2 regions of the Pseudomonas sp. B21-028 genome follow, and region 2 is predicted to be linked to the other one. Evidence: predicted binding sites of a transcription regulator. Region 2 holds the regulator's gene; the other holds the start of a gene.
What was found. The regulator FliA, encoded in region 2, starts transcription of late flagellar genes. The targets are predictions, from matches to a motif close to CTAAAGTTTNNNNNNNNNNNGCCGNTAA.
Positions count from the first base shown of each region.

Region 1 (7,226 bases), 3.1 Mb from region 2:
GGGCATCAACCACAGCAGCGGCAGCACCGGGCTGGGCCTGTACTTCGCCGCGCGGATAGCCGGGCTGCATCAGCGCGGCGGCGTGTGCGGGCGGACCGAAATTGCCAATGGCGGTGCGCTGGGGGGTGGAGTATTTCGGATTTATCTGCCCTGAGTTCGTCCCGCTCAGGAGGCCCTGGCAGCATAAATCCTTGTGGGAGCGAGCCTGCTCGCGATAGCGCCGGGTCGGTTCATGTCGGGTTGACTGAGATACCGCCATCGCGAGCAGGCTCGCTCCCACAGGGCATTCCAAACTCGGGTGTTTATTGTCCCGGGTGCTTGATATTCCGAACAGCTGAAGCCTATTTTGTACGGGTTGCCGTTCGCGGCTCGCACATAACAAGGAATGCGTCATGACGACCGATGGCCTAGCTTCACTCGCACAGCGACTGACGGGCATTGATGAGATTGAATGTGTCACGCCGGACCTCAATGGCGTACCGCGGGGCAAGGTGATGACCGCCGCGGGTTTCCTGGAGGGACGGCGGTTACAGATGGCCCGGGGCGTGTTGCTGCAATGCATCATGGGCGGTTATCCACCGTCGCGTTTCTATGGCAGTGACGATGGCGACCTGGCGTTGGTGGCCGACCCGAAACAGATCCACCGCCTGCCCTGGAGCGCGTACCCCCGTGCCCTGGCGATCTGCGATGCCGACGAGCTGACCGGTGAAAGCTCCCGGCTCTCGACACGCGGCCAGCTCAAGACTGTGATCGCCCGGTACGCCGCCCGGGGCTTGGCGCCGGTGGTGGCGACCGAGCTGGAATTCTTCGTTTTTGCACCCAACCCGGATCCGACCCAGCCATTCCAGCCACCGATGGGCCTGGATGGACGTCGTGAAGACGGTCACTCGGCGTTCAGTGTCAGCTCCAACAACGGTCTGCGCCCATTCTTCAATGAGGTCTATGAGTGCATGGCTGCCCTGGGGTTGCCGCGCGATACCTTCATGCATGAAATGGGCGTGAGCCAGTTCGAGATCAATCTGCTGCATGGCGATGCCCTGCTGCTGGCCGACCAGACTTTCCTGTTCAAGCACCTGCTCAAGGAGGTCGCTCTCAAGCACGGCCTGACCGTGGTGTGCATGGCCAAGCCGCTGGCCCATACACCGGGCAGTTCGATGCACATTCACCAGAGTGTCGTCGAGCTGGACAGCGGTCGTAATGTGTTCAGCGACGAGGCTGGCGAGCCGACGGCGGCGTTCAGGCACTTCATTGGCGGGCAGCAGGCGGGCATGGCGGATTTCACGGCGCTGTTCGCGCCGAACGTCAATTCCTACCAGCGCCTGTGTCATCCGTTCGCCTCGCCGAACAATGCCTGCTGGTCCCACGACAATCGCTCGGCCGGGTTACGGATTCCGGCCAGTTCGCCGGTGGCCCGACGGGTCGAAAATCGCTTGCCCGGGGCGGATGCCAACCCCTACCTGGCGATTGCCGCCAGCCTGGCGGCCGGTCTTCACGGGATTGAAAGTCGCCTGGAGCCGAGCGCTGCGATACAGGGCGAGTTCCAGGTGCCGGATAATCTGTCGTTGCCATGTACCTTGCACGCTGCCCTGGAGCGTCTGAAACGTAGCCTTCTGGCGAAGGAACTGTTTGGTACGGAGTTCATCGAAGGCTACATCGCGACGAAAACCCTGGAACTGACCAGCTACTTTGATGAAATCACGCCCTGGGAACGGCGTGTGCTGGCAGCTCAGGCCTAACGAAACGTTGCATTCGGGCTGTCTTCACAAACAGCCCCTACTTATCTCAAGGAGCCGCTCGGAACGCCGATGCGCCAAATCTGGAAACCTTTTCGAGCGCTTTATTTCGCCTCGCTGATGATGCTGATCGGCTCGGGGCTTTTGAGTACCTACCTGGCCTTGCGCCTGGCTGCCGAGCATGTGGACAGCCTGTGGGTCGGTGCGCTGATGGCCGCCAACTATTTCGGCCTGGTGCTGGGCGGCAAGATCGGCCATCGGCTGATTGCCCGCGTCGGGCATATTCGCGCCTATTCGGCCTGTGCCGGGATCGTCGGTGCGGCGGTGCTGGGCCACGGCCTGGTGAGCTGGCTGCCGGCCTGGGTGGTGCTGCGGATAATCGTCGGTCTCGGCATGATGTGCCAGTACATGGTCATCGAGAGCTGGCTCAACGAGCAGGCCGATGCCAAGCAACGCGGGGTGGTGTTCAGCGGCTACATGATCGCCTCGTACCTGGGGATGGTGCTGGGTCAATTGATCCTGGTGATCCACCCGGCCCTGGGGCTGGAACTGCTAATGCTGGTGGCGCTGTGCTTTGCCCTGTGCCTGGTGCCGGTGGCGTTGACCCGCCGGATCCACCCGGCGCCGTTGCGTCCGGCGCCCATGGAGCCGCGGTTCTTCATCAAGCGCGTCCCGCAGTCGTTGAGCACAGTGCTGGGCTCCGGCCTGATCGTCGGCTCGTTCTATGGCCTGGCGCCGCTGTATGCCTCCCAGCAAGGGCTGTCGACCGAACAGGTCGGTCTGTTCATGGGCAGTTGCATCTTTGCCGGTCTACTGGTGCAGTGGCCGCTGGGCTGGCTGTCCGACCGTTACGACCGGGCGCTGCTGATCCGTTGCTTTGCCCTGTGCCTGGCGGTCTTCGCGGCGCCACTGGCGATCCTGTCGACGGTGCCACTGGAAGTCCTGTTCGTCGCGGGGTTCTTCTGTTCGCTGATGCAATTCTGCCTGTACCCGCTGGCGGTGGCATTTTCCAACGACCACGTCGAAGCCGATCGCCGGGTGTCGCTGACGGCGATGCTGCTGGTGACCTACGGCGTGGGTGCGAGTATTGGCCCGTTGGTGGCCGGGGTGCTGATGAAGTCGTTCGGCAGCCACATGCTGTACGCCTTCTTCACCTTCTTCGCACTGGTACTGGTGTGGCGCATACGGCCGAAAGCGGTGACCAACCTGCATCAGGTCGATGACGCACCGCTGCATCACGTGGCGATGCCCGACAGCATGTCCAGTTCGCCGCTGGTGGCATGCCTCGACCCGAGGGTCGATGAGCAAGTGGTGCAGGAGCAGATGCAGGTGGCGCCTAATCCGGAGGTCGAGCCGGTGGCAGAGACGGCTGAGGCTGAGGAGCCTCAGGTCAGGTAAGTGGGCCGCGGTGCTCCCAATCGCAAGCAGGCTCGCTCCTACATGGGGTGCGGTAACGCCGCAAGTCCCTGTGGGAGCGAGCCTGCTCGCGATGAGGTCAGTCCAGGCGCAGCAATACTTGGGCGCTTAAGATCAGAGATCGTCTTTATCGAAGCGGCGCGCTTCGCGCTGCAACTGATAAACGAAACGCTCGACCTGCCGCTGCACCAGGCCACTGATATTGTGGAAGCGCACGCCAGCGAAGGTGGTGTTGATGCGTTCTTCGAAATGCAGGTAACGCAGTTCGACCGGTGCCGTCATGTTGCCAAAGGGCAGGGCGGCGATGAAGCGCTCGTAAACCTGGCCCAATTGCAGGCGCTCGGTGATGTCGCCATCGAAGCGCAGCTTGCAGCCGGTGGCGGAGATATCCAGCAGTTTGCCGTTCACCGGTGACTTGAGCTTGTCGCCGCCCAGTTCGATGTTCACCAGTTGCGCCAGCTTCAGGGCGGCGCGGAAGGCATTGCGACGCTGGTGATAAACCACTTCGTCGGGCAAGGCGCCGCGATAGCAGCGACCCTCGCTGGATTCATTGATTGTCAGCGGACCCTTGCCTTCCCACGCGATGCGTACGCCATCATGGAAACCCTCGACCCGAAACGGCTCGCCCGCGAGCAGGAAACGCTCCCCGTCGCGGGGGATCATTTCATCCAGGGCCAGGGTGTTCTTCTCGCGATCGACGTCGACCAGATAGCTCTGGAAGCGCTGGGTGCGTTCGTGGAAGGTGATGATCAACGGATCGTGGCTATCTTGCAGCATCCGCAAGTTGCCGGAGATTTCCAGGGGCGTGGTAAGGACCTTGGGCGGTTGCGGAGCATCATCCGCGTTTGAGGCATTGAACACGGTGGGTCAATCTCCAGGCAAAATACGACTACGAATAGCCAGCATTTTGCCAGCATCTATCGCGGGTTGATAGAGCGCAGGCATGGTTCGTTTCATGCTTGGCTGAGCGGGCGGTGCTTGACCATCTTGGCGGTCGAACCGCGAGCATCGTAAAGCGTCGGGATCTCACCGCCATTGAGGATGCGTAGCTGGTTGGCGGTAGCGGCTTGCTGGAGTTGGATCGACTGGCCGTTGCGGGCGTTGGCCGCCTGGCACTGGGCGAGCAGGTCATTGAGCACTGCGCTTTGGGACAACAATTGATCGCCGAGCGTCGACTGGCTGGCCAGTTGCTCGAGGCCATCGTTGTTGGCGGGCAGGTTGAGGCTGGCGAGAATCTCGCTGCGTTTGCGGCCATGCTGATCGAGCAAAATGATCAATGCCTGTTTCTGTGCCAGGATATTTTCCAGCAAGGGCATGTCACGACCGTGCAGCGCCAGGGATTCGGTCTGCAGCAGCTCCAGCAATTGTTGCGCTGGAGCAAAGTCGTCGATGATCAGTTGCAATAAATTAGTGTCGTGCATGGCTGGCCTTGGGTCTTAGCGTCCAAAAGCCTGCGCAGGCGGCGGCCTAGCGCTGGGCTTCGAAGTTGAGCAGTTTGCTGGCTACACGGTTGCTGTCGACTTTATAGCTGCCATCGGCGATAGCTGCTTTCAACTCGGCCACGCGGGCGTTGTCGACGACAGGTTGATCGCGCAGCTTGTCAGTGACCTTCTGCAACTGCTGAGCCTCATCACTGAGGTGTACCGACTCCCCGTTCTTGACAGTGGTGGCTTGCTCGGCCGGCGAGGATTTTTCGGTTTCCTTGCTGGCGCTGGGGCGCGTAGTGCCTGTCAATGGTGAAGAGCTGTTTAAACGATTGAAATCGATGACCATGGTAAAAAACCTCTGGGTATTTGGACGCTTGCCATGTTTTCGGCCATCCCCAAAAAAACTTTAGGCTCATTTGTTCAATGAGCGTGCGCACGTCTGCGCTTGCCTTGCGTAAGGCACAGTCTAGGGAACAGCAGGGTCAAGCGCCAGCTTTCTACCCCTCTCTACCGGATCGCTACATAGCCACTTCCACATGGCCTGGGGCCATCACCTGCGCCTTGATGACGCGTTGGGAATTGAGGTTTTTCACCCGAATCTGTTCGTTCATGGCGCCATTGGACAGGGCTTCGCCGGGCATGCGCACGGCCAGCGTGCCGCTGCGGGCGGTGATCACCACCTGGTCGCCTTTGCGGACGACTTCGGCCTGCTCCAGGTGCAGGAGAGTCACGACCTGGTCGGCTACCATTGGTCGGACAAGTTTCTGTCCGATGGCCTGATCGACCGAGGTCAGGAACCCTTGGTTGATCTGGCTGACATCCCGTTCACGCAACGTCACGTCCTGGGGCTCGACGATTCCGGCCCGTTTCAAGGGGCGGGTCGTGGTAACGATTTCGCGAAACAGGCGCACCTGGGCCGGCACGAAGACTGTCCAGGGCGCCGTGCTGTCGCAGCGGACCTTTACCGTGACCCGGCCCAGGGGCCTGGCGGGGCTTTCCAGGGAGGCAGTCAATTCCTTGTCGCACATTGGCATGCGTAAGCGCGGGTCGATCTGGTTGACTTCGATTTCGTAGCGACCTTCGGTTTGACTGGAAGCCAGATAGTCTTCTACGGTGAATTCAAGAAAGCCCTGAGTGACGCCGATAAGGAGATCAGGCAAGGTAACTGGAGCATCGGCAAGGGCGCGTCCCCCCGAGGCGAACAGGCAGGCAGCCAGCAGCACACCGAGCCAGAGGCGGCAATGAGTGGTCAGGCGTCGAGAAAATGTCGTTTGTGTGTTCATGCCGGTTGAATAGCAAGCCCCGTGCCGTTTAGTGATGAATGCGCGTCGGACACATTAGCGTTAGGTAGGAGTCAGGGCATGGCGGGAGTGATGGATTCGGTAAACCAGCGCACGCAGCTGGTCGGTCAGAATCGCCTGGAGCTGTTGTTGTTCCGTCTCGATGGCCAGCAGTTATATGGGATCAACGTATTCAAGGTCCGCGAGGTGCTGCAATGCCCCAAGCTGACCTTGATGCCCAAGTCCAGTCCCGTCGTGTGCGGTGTGGCAAACATCCGGGGAGCGACCATCCCGATTCTCGATCTGGCGATGGCCACCGGTTCTGGTCGGCTGCTGGATCAGAGCAATCCGTTTGTGATCATCACCGAGTACAACACCAAGACCCAGGGTTTCCTGGTGCGCTCGGTGGAGCGCATCGTCAACATGAACTGGGAGGAGATTCATCCACCGCCCAAGGGCACCGGCCGCGATCACTACCTGACGGCGGTGACCCGGGTCGACGGCCAGTTGGTGGAAATCATCGACGTGGAGAAAATCCTCGCCGAAGTGGCGCCGACCACGGAAACCATCTCCCACGGTGTGGTGGACGCCGAAACCCAGCACAAGGCGGTTTCGCTGCGGGTGCTGACGGTGGATGATTCGTCGGTGGCGCGCAAGCAGGTGACCCGTTGCCTGCAGACGATCGGCGTCGAAGTGATTGCGCTGAACGATGGACGGCAGGCGCTGGACTACCTGCGCAAGCTGGTCGACGAGGGCAAGAAACCTGAAGAGGAGTTCCTGATGATGATCTCCGACATCGAGATGCCGGAGATGGACGGGTATACCCTGACGTCGGAAGTCCGCAGCGATCCGCGTATGCAGAAGCTGCACATCATTTTGCATACCTCTCTGTCGGGCGTCTTCAACCAGGCGATGGTCAAGAAGGTCGGTGCCGACGATTTTCTCGCCAAGTTCCGCCCCGATGACCTGGCTTCCCGGGTGGTCGAGCGGATCAAGGCAGCTGAATAAAGGTCGGGCGCATTATGTGCCCGGCAAATCAATACAATGGAAAGAGGCGGTAACTTGTCTACGGGTAATTTGGATTTCGAACAGTTCCGGGTTTTCCTGGAAAAAGCCTGTGGCATATTGCTTGGTGAAAACAAGCAATATCTGGTGTCGAGCCGTCTCAACAAATTGATGGAGCAACAGGGCCTCAAATCGTTGGGCGAGCTGGTGCAGCGCATCCAGACCCAGCCGCGCAGCGGTTTGCGCGAAATGGTGGTGGACGCCATGACCACCAACGAAACCCTGTGGTTTCGCGATACCTATCCGTTCGAAGTCTTGAAGAACAAGGTGCTACCGGCGGCCATCAAGGCCAGCCCGGGCCAGCG
Region 1 is NZ_CP087184.1:4,917,855-4,925,080, reverse strand. It holds gene LOY35_RS21195 (sensor histidine kinase KdpD) at 1-154, shown strand, start outside; gene LOY35_RS21190 (glutamine synthetase family protein) at 495-1,736, shown strand; gene LOY35_RS21185 (MFS transporter) at 1,806-3,131, shown strand; gene LOY35_RS21180 (flagellar brake protein) at 3,264-4,010, opposite strand; gene LOY35_RS21175 (flagella synthesis protein FlgN) at 4,103-4,570, opposite strand; gene flgM (flagellar biosynthesis anti-sigma factor FlgM) at 4,617-4,922, opposite strand; gene flgA (flagellar basal body P-ring formation chaperone FlgA) at 5,095-5,859, opposite strand; gene LOY35_RS21160 (chemotaxis protein CheV) at 5,938-6,864, shown strand; gene cheR (protein-glutamate O-methyltransferase CheR) at 6,919-7,226, shown strand, end outside.
Region 1: flgM (flagellar biosynthesis anti-sigma factor FlgM) is a predicted target of FliA. The motif match lies at 4,959-4,986, and genes of this name have one in related genera.

Region 2 (7,226 bases):
TGGCCGGAGTCGGACGTGTGGGCGCAGGGGCCGGGGCACTGCGTACCGGGGGCGGATTGAAGCTGCCCGACGACGGCGCGGGACTCGGTGCAGCCACGGGCGCGGGGGCCGGTGGTGTGTAGGCACTCACACGGCGGTTGCTGCGGGAAATGCTGTGGACCTTCTCGCACAGCAACTGCCGAACCTTGTCGGGGTTGCGCGAGATGTCCTCGAAGTTCTTCGGCAGGAAATCCACCGCCCCGGCATCCAGCGCGTCGAGGGTGACACGGGCACCTTCGTGGGTCAGGGACGAGAACATCAATACCGGGGTCGGGCAGCGCTGCATGATATGCCGCACCGCCGTGATGCCATCCATCATTGGCATCTCATAGTCCATGGTGATCACGTCCGGCTTGAGTGCCAGGGCCTGATCGATTGCCTCTTTGCCATTGGTCGCGGTACCGACGACCTGAATCGTCGTGTCCGCCGAGAGAATTTCCGAGACGCGGCGGCGGAAGAACCCCGAATCGTCCACCACCAGGACTTTAACTACCATAAACACTCCGTTAGACGAGGCACGGCACTGGGCCGCGCCCCTCCAGAATCAAATACGCCGCGCGGCGTAACGCTTGAGCATGCTCGGTACATCGAGGATCAGCGCGATGCGGCCGTCGCCGGTGATGGTGGCGCCGGACATGCCCGGGGTGCCCTGGAGCATTTTGCCCAATGGCTTGATGACCACTTCTTCCTGGCCCACGAGCTGGTCGACAACGAAGCCGATCCGCTGGGTACCTACCGAAAGGATCACCACGTGGCCCTCGCCCTGCTCCACATGCGCCGCGGAGCTGACCAACCAGCGCTTGAGGTAGAACAATGGCAGTGCCTTGTCCCGCACGATCACCACTTCCTGGCCGTCCACCACGTTGGTACGCGACAGGTCGAGGTGGAAGATCTCGTTGACGTTGACCAGTGGGAAAGCGAACGCCTGGTTGCCCAGCATCACCATCAAGGTCGGCATGATCGCCAGGGTCAGCGGGACCTTGATGAGGATCTTCGAGCCCGAGCCCTTGACCGAGTGGATGTTGATCGAGCCGTTGAGCTGGGAAATCTTGGTTTTCACCACGTCCATGCCCACGCCACGACCCGACACGTCGGAAATCTCGGTTTTGGTCGAGAAGCCGGGAGCGAAGATCAGGTTGTAGCACTCGGTATCGCTCAGGCGGTCGGCAGCGTCCTTGTCCATCACACCGCGCTTGACGGCGATGGCACGCAACACTTCCGGGTCCATGCCTTTGCCGTCGTCGGAGATCGACAGCAGGATATGGTCGCCCTCCTGCTCGGCGGCCAGGATCACCTTGCCGCTACGGACCTTGCCCGCGGCTTCGCGTTCTTCCGGCGACTCGATGCCATGGTCGACCGCGTTGCGCACCAAGTGGACCAGCGGGTCGGCCAGGGCCTCGACGAGGTTCTTGTCGAGGTCGGTATCTTCACCCACCAGTTCCAGGTTGATTTCTTTCTTGAGCTGACGAGCCAGGTCACGTACCAGGCGCGGGAAGCGTCCGAAGACTTTCTTGATCGGCTGCATCCGGGTCTTCATGACCGCGGTCTGCAGATCGGCCGTGACCACGTCGAGGTTCGACACGGCCTTGGACATGGCTTCGTCCTGGCTGTTGAGGCCCAGGCGTACCAGACGGTTACGCACCAGCACCAGTTCGCCGACCATGTTCATGATCTCGTCCAGGCGCGCAGTGTCGACCCGAACGGTGGTTTCGGCTTCACTGGTCGGTTTTTCCGTCGGCGCAGATGACGCCGCCGCAGGTGTACGGGCAGGCGCAGGCGCAGCGGCCGCTGCAGCAGGCTTGGGTGCCGGGGCCGGTGTCTCGGCCTTGGGTTCCGGTGCCTTGGCGGCGGGTTTTGGCGCGGCCTTGGCGGCCGGTGCGGCAGCTGGCGCGACAGAGGCCGTGCCGACTTCGCTGAACTTGCCTTTGCCGTGCAGATCGTCGAGCAGCGATTCGAATTCCTGATCGGTGATCAGGTCGCTACCGGCCGCTGCGGCGGCAGGCTTGCCCGGAGCAGGCGTGGAGGCAATGGCCGACTCCAGGGCGTCAACGGCAAAAGTACCCTTGCCGTGCAGCTGATCGAGCAAGGCTTCGAATTCATCGTCGGTGATGTCGGAGCTGTCGCCCGCGGCTTTCGGCGCGGCAGGGGCTGGTGGCGGGACAACCGCATCGACGGCGAACTGGCCCTTGCCGTGCAGTTGATCGAGCAGTGACTCGAACTCCGCATCGGTGATTTCATCGCTGGCCGCGCCGGCATCGGCGGGCGCGGCAGCTACCGGAGCCTGGGCCTGGGCCTGAGCTTCGGCCTTGACGGCACTCAGGGAGTCCAGCAGCTGTTCGAATTCGTTATCGGTAATATCGCCCGATTCCTCGGCGACCGGCTCCTCGGCAACGGGTTCTTCAACCGTGGTCTCGACTGGAGCGGCTTCGTCAGCCGATTGCGGCTCGGCCAGGCGCGACAGCGCGGCGAGCAACTCAGGGGTGGCGGCGGTGATCGGCGAACGGTCACGCACCTCGTTGAACATGCTGTTGACCGCATCCAGCGCTTCGAGCACCACGTCCATCAATTCCGAATCCACGCGACGCTCACCCTTGCGCAGGATGTCGAACACGTTCTCGGCAATGTGGCAGCACTCCACCAGCTCGTTGAGCTGAAGGAAGCCGGCGCCTCCTTTTACAGTGTGGAAACCGCGAAAGATTGCATTGAGCAAATCCGCATCATCCGGTCGGCTTTCCAGCTCGACCAATTGCTCGGACAGTTGCTCTAGAATCTCGCCGGCCTCAACCAGGAAATCCTGAAGGATCTCTTCATCGGCGCCGAAGCTCATTAATGGGGTGCTCCTAAAACAGGGCTAAAATCCAAGGCTGGACAGCAAATCGTCCACATCGTCCTGACCGGACATAACGTCTTCTCTTTTATCGGCATGAATTTGCGGACCTTCACCCTGAGAGAGATGTTTTTGTGGATCTTTTTCAGCAAGTATCGCTTCACGGTCGTGTTCGATGCCCGCAAAGCGATCGACCTGGCTGGCCATCAACACCAGTTTGAGCAGATTGCTTTCGACTTCGGTGACCAATTGGGTGACGCGCTTGATCACCTGGCCGGTCAGGTCCTGATAGTCCTGGGCCAGCAGAATATCGTTGAGGTTGCTCGCGACAGAGCGGTTATCGGCGCTGCTGCGTGTCAGAAAACCGTCGACCCGACGCGCCAGGTCCCGGAACTCTTCCGCGCCGACTTCACGACGCATGAAACGGCCCCAGTCGACGCTCAAGGCCTGGGCTTCATCGCCAAGGCCATTGACCAGCGGCGTGGCACTTTCCACCAGGTCCATGGTGCGGTTGGCGGCAGCCTCGGTCAGCTTGACCACGTAGGACAGCCGCTCGGTCGCGTCAGTGATCTGCGAGACCTCTTCGGCCTGGGGCATGTTCGGATCGATCTGGAAGTTGACGATCGCGCTGTGCAACTCACGGGTGAGCTTGCCGACTTCCTGGTACAGGCCACGATCCCGGGTCTGATTGAGCTCGTGGATCATCTGGACAGCATCGCCGAAACGACCTTTTTCAAGGCTGTCGACCAGTTCGCGGGCATGTTTTTTCAGGGTCGATTCGAAATCGCCCATTGAAGCTTCATTATTCTCCATAGCTCCCCCGTGGCGCCGTTAACCGATGCGTTCGAAGATCTTTTCGATCTTTTCTTTCAACGCCTGGGCCGTGAAGGGTTTGACCACATAGCCGTTCACACCGGCTTGGGCCGCTTCGATGATCTGCTCGCGCTTGGCTTCGGCGGTGACCATCAGCACCGGCAGGTGCTTGAGTTTTTCATCGGCGCGCACATGGCGCAGCAAGTCGATACCGGTCATGCCAGGCATGTTCCAGTCAGTCACCAGAAAGTCGATGCTCCCGCTGTTGAGAACCGGGATGGCAGTGGTGCCATCGTCGGCCTCGACCGTGTTGGTGAACCCAAGGTCACGCAACAGGTTTTTTATGATCCGCCGCATCGTTGAAAAGTCATCAACGATGAGGATTTTCATGTTCTTGTCCAATTCGACCTCCAAGCAGTCTTAAACGCGTACAGCACCTGAACGCGCCATTTCAATCAATCCGGTACAGCATTCGACAACGGTGCGGGACGCAACGGATCGAGACTGCGCAACACGTGCCACGCAAACCCTGTCAGCAACCTCCCCGCACCGACTGTCAGCGCGCTCGCCACTCCCCCAAACGCCCCCGCAAACGGGCGGCGCACTGGCTGTGTAACTGACTGACCCGCGATTCGCTGACCCCCAGGACCTCACCGATTTCCTTGAGGTTCAGCTCTTCGTCGTAGTACAGCGCCAAGACCAGTCGCTCACGCTCCGGCAAATTGGCAATCGCATCGGCCAGCGCGCTCTGGAAACGTTCGTCTTCCAGGTCACGCGCAGGCTCCATGTGCGTACTCGCGCCATCCTCATGCAGCCCTTCATGATCGCCGTCCTGCAACAGGTCGTCGAAACTGAACAGACGGCTGCCCAAGGTATCGTTCAAAATCCCGTAATAATCATCGAGACTCAACTGGAGTTCGGCCGCAACTTCGTGATCTTTAGCGTCTCGTCCGGTTTTCGCTTCAATAGCGCGAATGGCGTCACTGACCATGCGGGTATTGCGGTGTACCGAACGGGGCGCCCAATCGCCCTTGCGGACTTCGTCGAGCATCGCGCCGCGAATGCGAATGCCGGCGTAGGTCTCGAAACTGGCGCCCTTGCTCGCGTCGTATTTGTTAGCCACTTCGAGCAGGCCAATCATGCCTGCCTGGATCAGGTCTTCGACCTGGACACTGGCCGGCAACCGCGCCAGCAAGTGATAGGCGATGCGCTTGACCAGGGGCGCGTATCGCTCGATCAACTCGTATTGGGCGTCCCGTGCCGATTTCTTGTAGAGGTGGTTGTAACCGCTGGCTGTCATAACACGGGCCCTGCTGTTTGTTGCACGAGACGCTCGACGAAAAATTCCAGGTGCCCGCGTGGGTTGGCCGGCAGTGGCCAGGTATCGACCTTCTGGGCGATTGCCTTGAACGCCAGCGCGCATTTGGAACGGGGAAAGGCTTCATAGACGGCACGTTGCTTCTGGACCGCCTTGCGTACGCTTTCGTCGTACGGCACGGCGCCAACGTACTGCAGGGCAACGTCCAGGAAGCGATCGGTGACCTTGGTCAACTTGGCGAACAGGTTGCGCCCTTCCTGCGGGCTCTGGGCCATGTTGGCCAGGACGCGGAAGCGGTTCATGCCGTAATCGCGGTTCAATAGCTTGATCAGGGCGTAGGCGTCGGTGATGGAGGTAGGCTCGTCGCAGACCACCAGCAGCACTTCCTGGGCGGCGCGCACGAAGCTGACGACCGAATCACCGATGCCCGCCGCCGTGTCGATCACCAGCACATCGAGGTTGTCGCCGATGTCGCTGAATGCCTGGATCAGGCCGGCGTGCTGGGCCGGGGTCAGATGAACCATGCTCTGGGTGCCGGAGGCGGCCGGCACGATGCGAATCCCGCCCGGCCCCTGCAACAACACGTCGCGCAGTTCGCAGCGGCCTTCGATCACGTCCGCCAGCGTGCGTTTGGGTGTGAGCCCCAGCAGCACGTCGACGTTTGCCAGGCCCAGGTCGGCGTCCAGCAGCATGACCCGTCGGCCAAGCTCTGCCAGAGCCAGGGACAAGTTCACTGACACGTTAGTCTTGCCGACGCCACCTTTGCCGCCGGTCACCGCGATCACCTGTACGGGATGCATGCTGCCCATGTTCGTTCTTTACCTGTCTTACTTAGACGGAGGCCACATTACTGGCTGCGCGTTCACATACGGAACATTGCCTGGCAGACCATCGATGTAGGTACAAAAAATATTCATGATTACCTCAGCCAACCTGCTTGGTCGGGCTGTGGTAGATATCAGCGAACATGTCAGCCATGGCTTCTTCGCTGGGTTCGTCCTGCATTTGCACACTCACGGCACGGCTGACCAGTTGGTGGCGACGCGGCAGATGCAAATCATCCGGGATCCGCGGCCCATCGGTCAGGTACGCCACCGGCAGATCGTGACCGATCGCCAGGCTCAATACCTCGCCCAGGCTTGCCGTTTCGTCCAGCTTGGTCAGGATGCAACCGGCCAATCCGCAGCGTTTGTAGCTGTGGTAGGCGGCGGTTAGAACCTGTTTCTGGCTGGTGGTTGCCAACACGAGATAATTTTTTGACTTGATGCCGCGCCCGGCCAGGCTTTCAAGCTGCATGCGCAGGGCCGGATCGCTGGCTTGCAGGCCCGCGGTATCGATCAGTACGACGCGCTTGCGCAGCAGGGGCTCCAGCGCCTGGGCCAGGGATTGGCCCGGATCCACATGGGTCACCGACACGTTGAGAATCCGGCCCAGGGTCTTGAGTTGCTCCTGGGCGCCGATACGGAAGCTGTCCATGCTGACCAGGGCAATGCTCTGGGCACCGTACTTGAGCACATAACGGGCGGCGAGCTTGGCCAGGGTGGTGGTCTTGCCCATGCCGGCCGGGCCGACCATGGCAATCACCCCGCCCTCTTCCAGCGGCTCGACTTCCGGCGTGGCGATCATCCGCGCCAGATGCGCCAGCAGCATGCGCCAGGCCTGGCGAGGCTCGTGAATATCATTGATCAGCGCCAGCAGGTCGCGGGCCAGCGGGCCGGACAGGCCAATGCGTTGCAGGCGGCGCCACAGGTTGGCCTGGGCCGGACGGCTGCCTTGCAGTTGGTTCCAGGCCAGCGAGCCGAGCTGGACTTCCATCAGTTCGCGCAAGCTGTTGAGTTCGAAACGCATCGAGTCCAGCGCACGCGGATCGACACCGGGAGCCGGTGCGGCAGGCGCCGGCGCCGGACGACGCGGCTCAACCGGGGTCGGCTCGATCAGCGGTTCGGCAGCGGTCAGTGGCAGGCCCGCGGTCAACGGCTGACCGGCAAACAATTGACGATTGGTGCCCGGCGCGGCCTCGCCTTCGCTGCTGCGCAGGCTCAACTCGGCCTGGGCGCTGGCGATGCGCGATTGGGTCTTGCGCAGCTCATCCTCAAGTTCCATGTTCGGAACCCGCGGGGCCAGCGCAGACAGCTTGTAGTCCAGAGCCGCCGTCAACTCGACACCACCGGCGATCCGGCGGTTGCCGATGATGGCTGCTTCGGCGCCCAGCTCGTCACGAACCAGTTT
Region 2 is NZ_CP087184.1:1,790,359-1,797,584, reverse strand. It holds gene LOY35_RS08180 (chemotaxis response regulator protein-glutamate methylesterase) at 1-535, opposite strand, end outside; gene LOY35_RS08175 (chemotaxis protein CheA) at 584-2,866, opposite strand; gene LOY35_RS08170 (protein phosphatase CheZ) at 2,891-3,679, opposite strand; gene LOY35_RS08165 (chemotaxis response regulator CheY) at 3,698-4,069, opposite strand; gene fliA (RNA polymerase sigma factor FliA) at 4,236-4,979, opposite strand; gene fleN (flagellar synthesis regulator FleN) at 4,976-5,806, opposite strand; gene flhF (flagellar biosynthesis protein FlhF) at 5,922-7,226, opposite strand, start outside.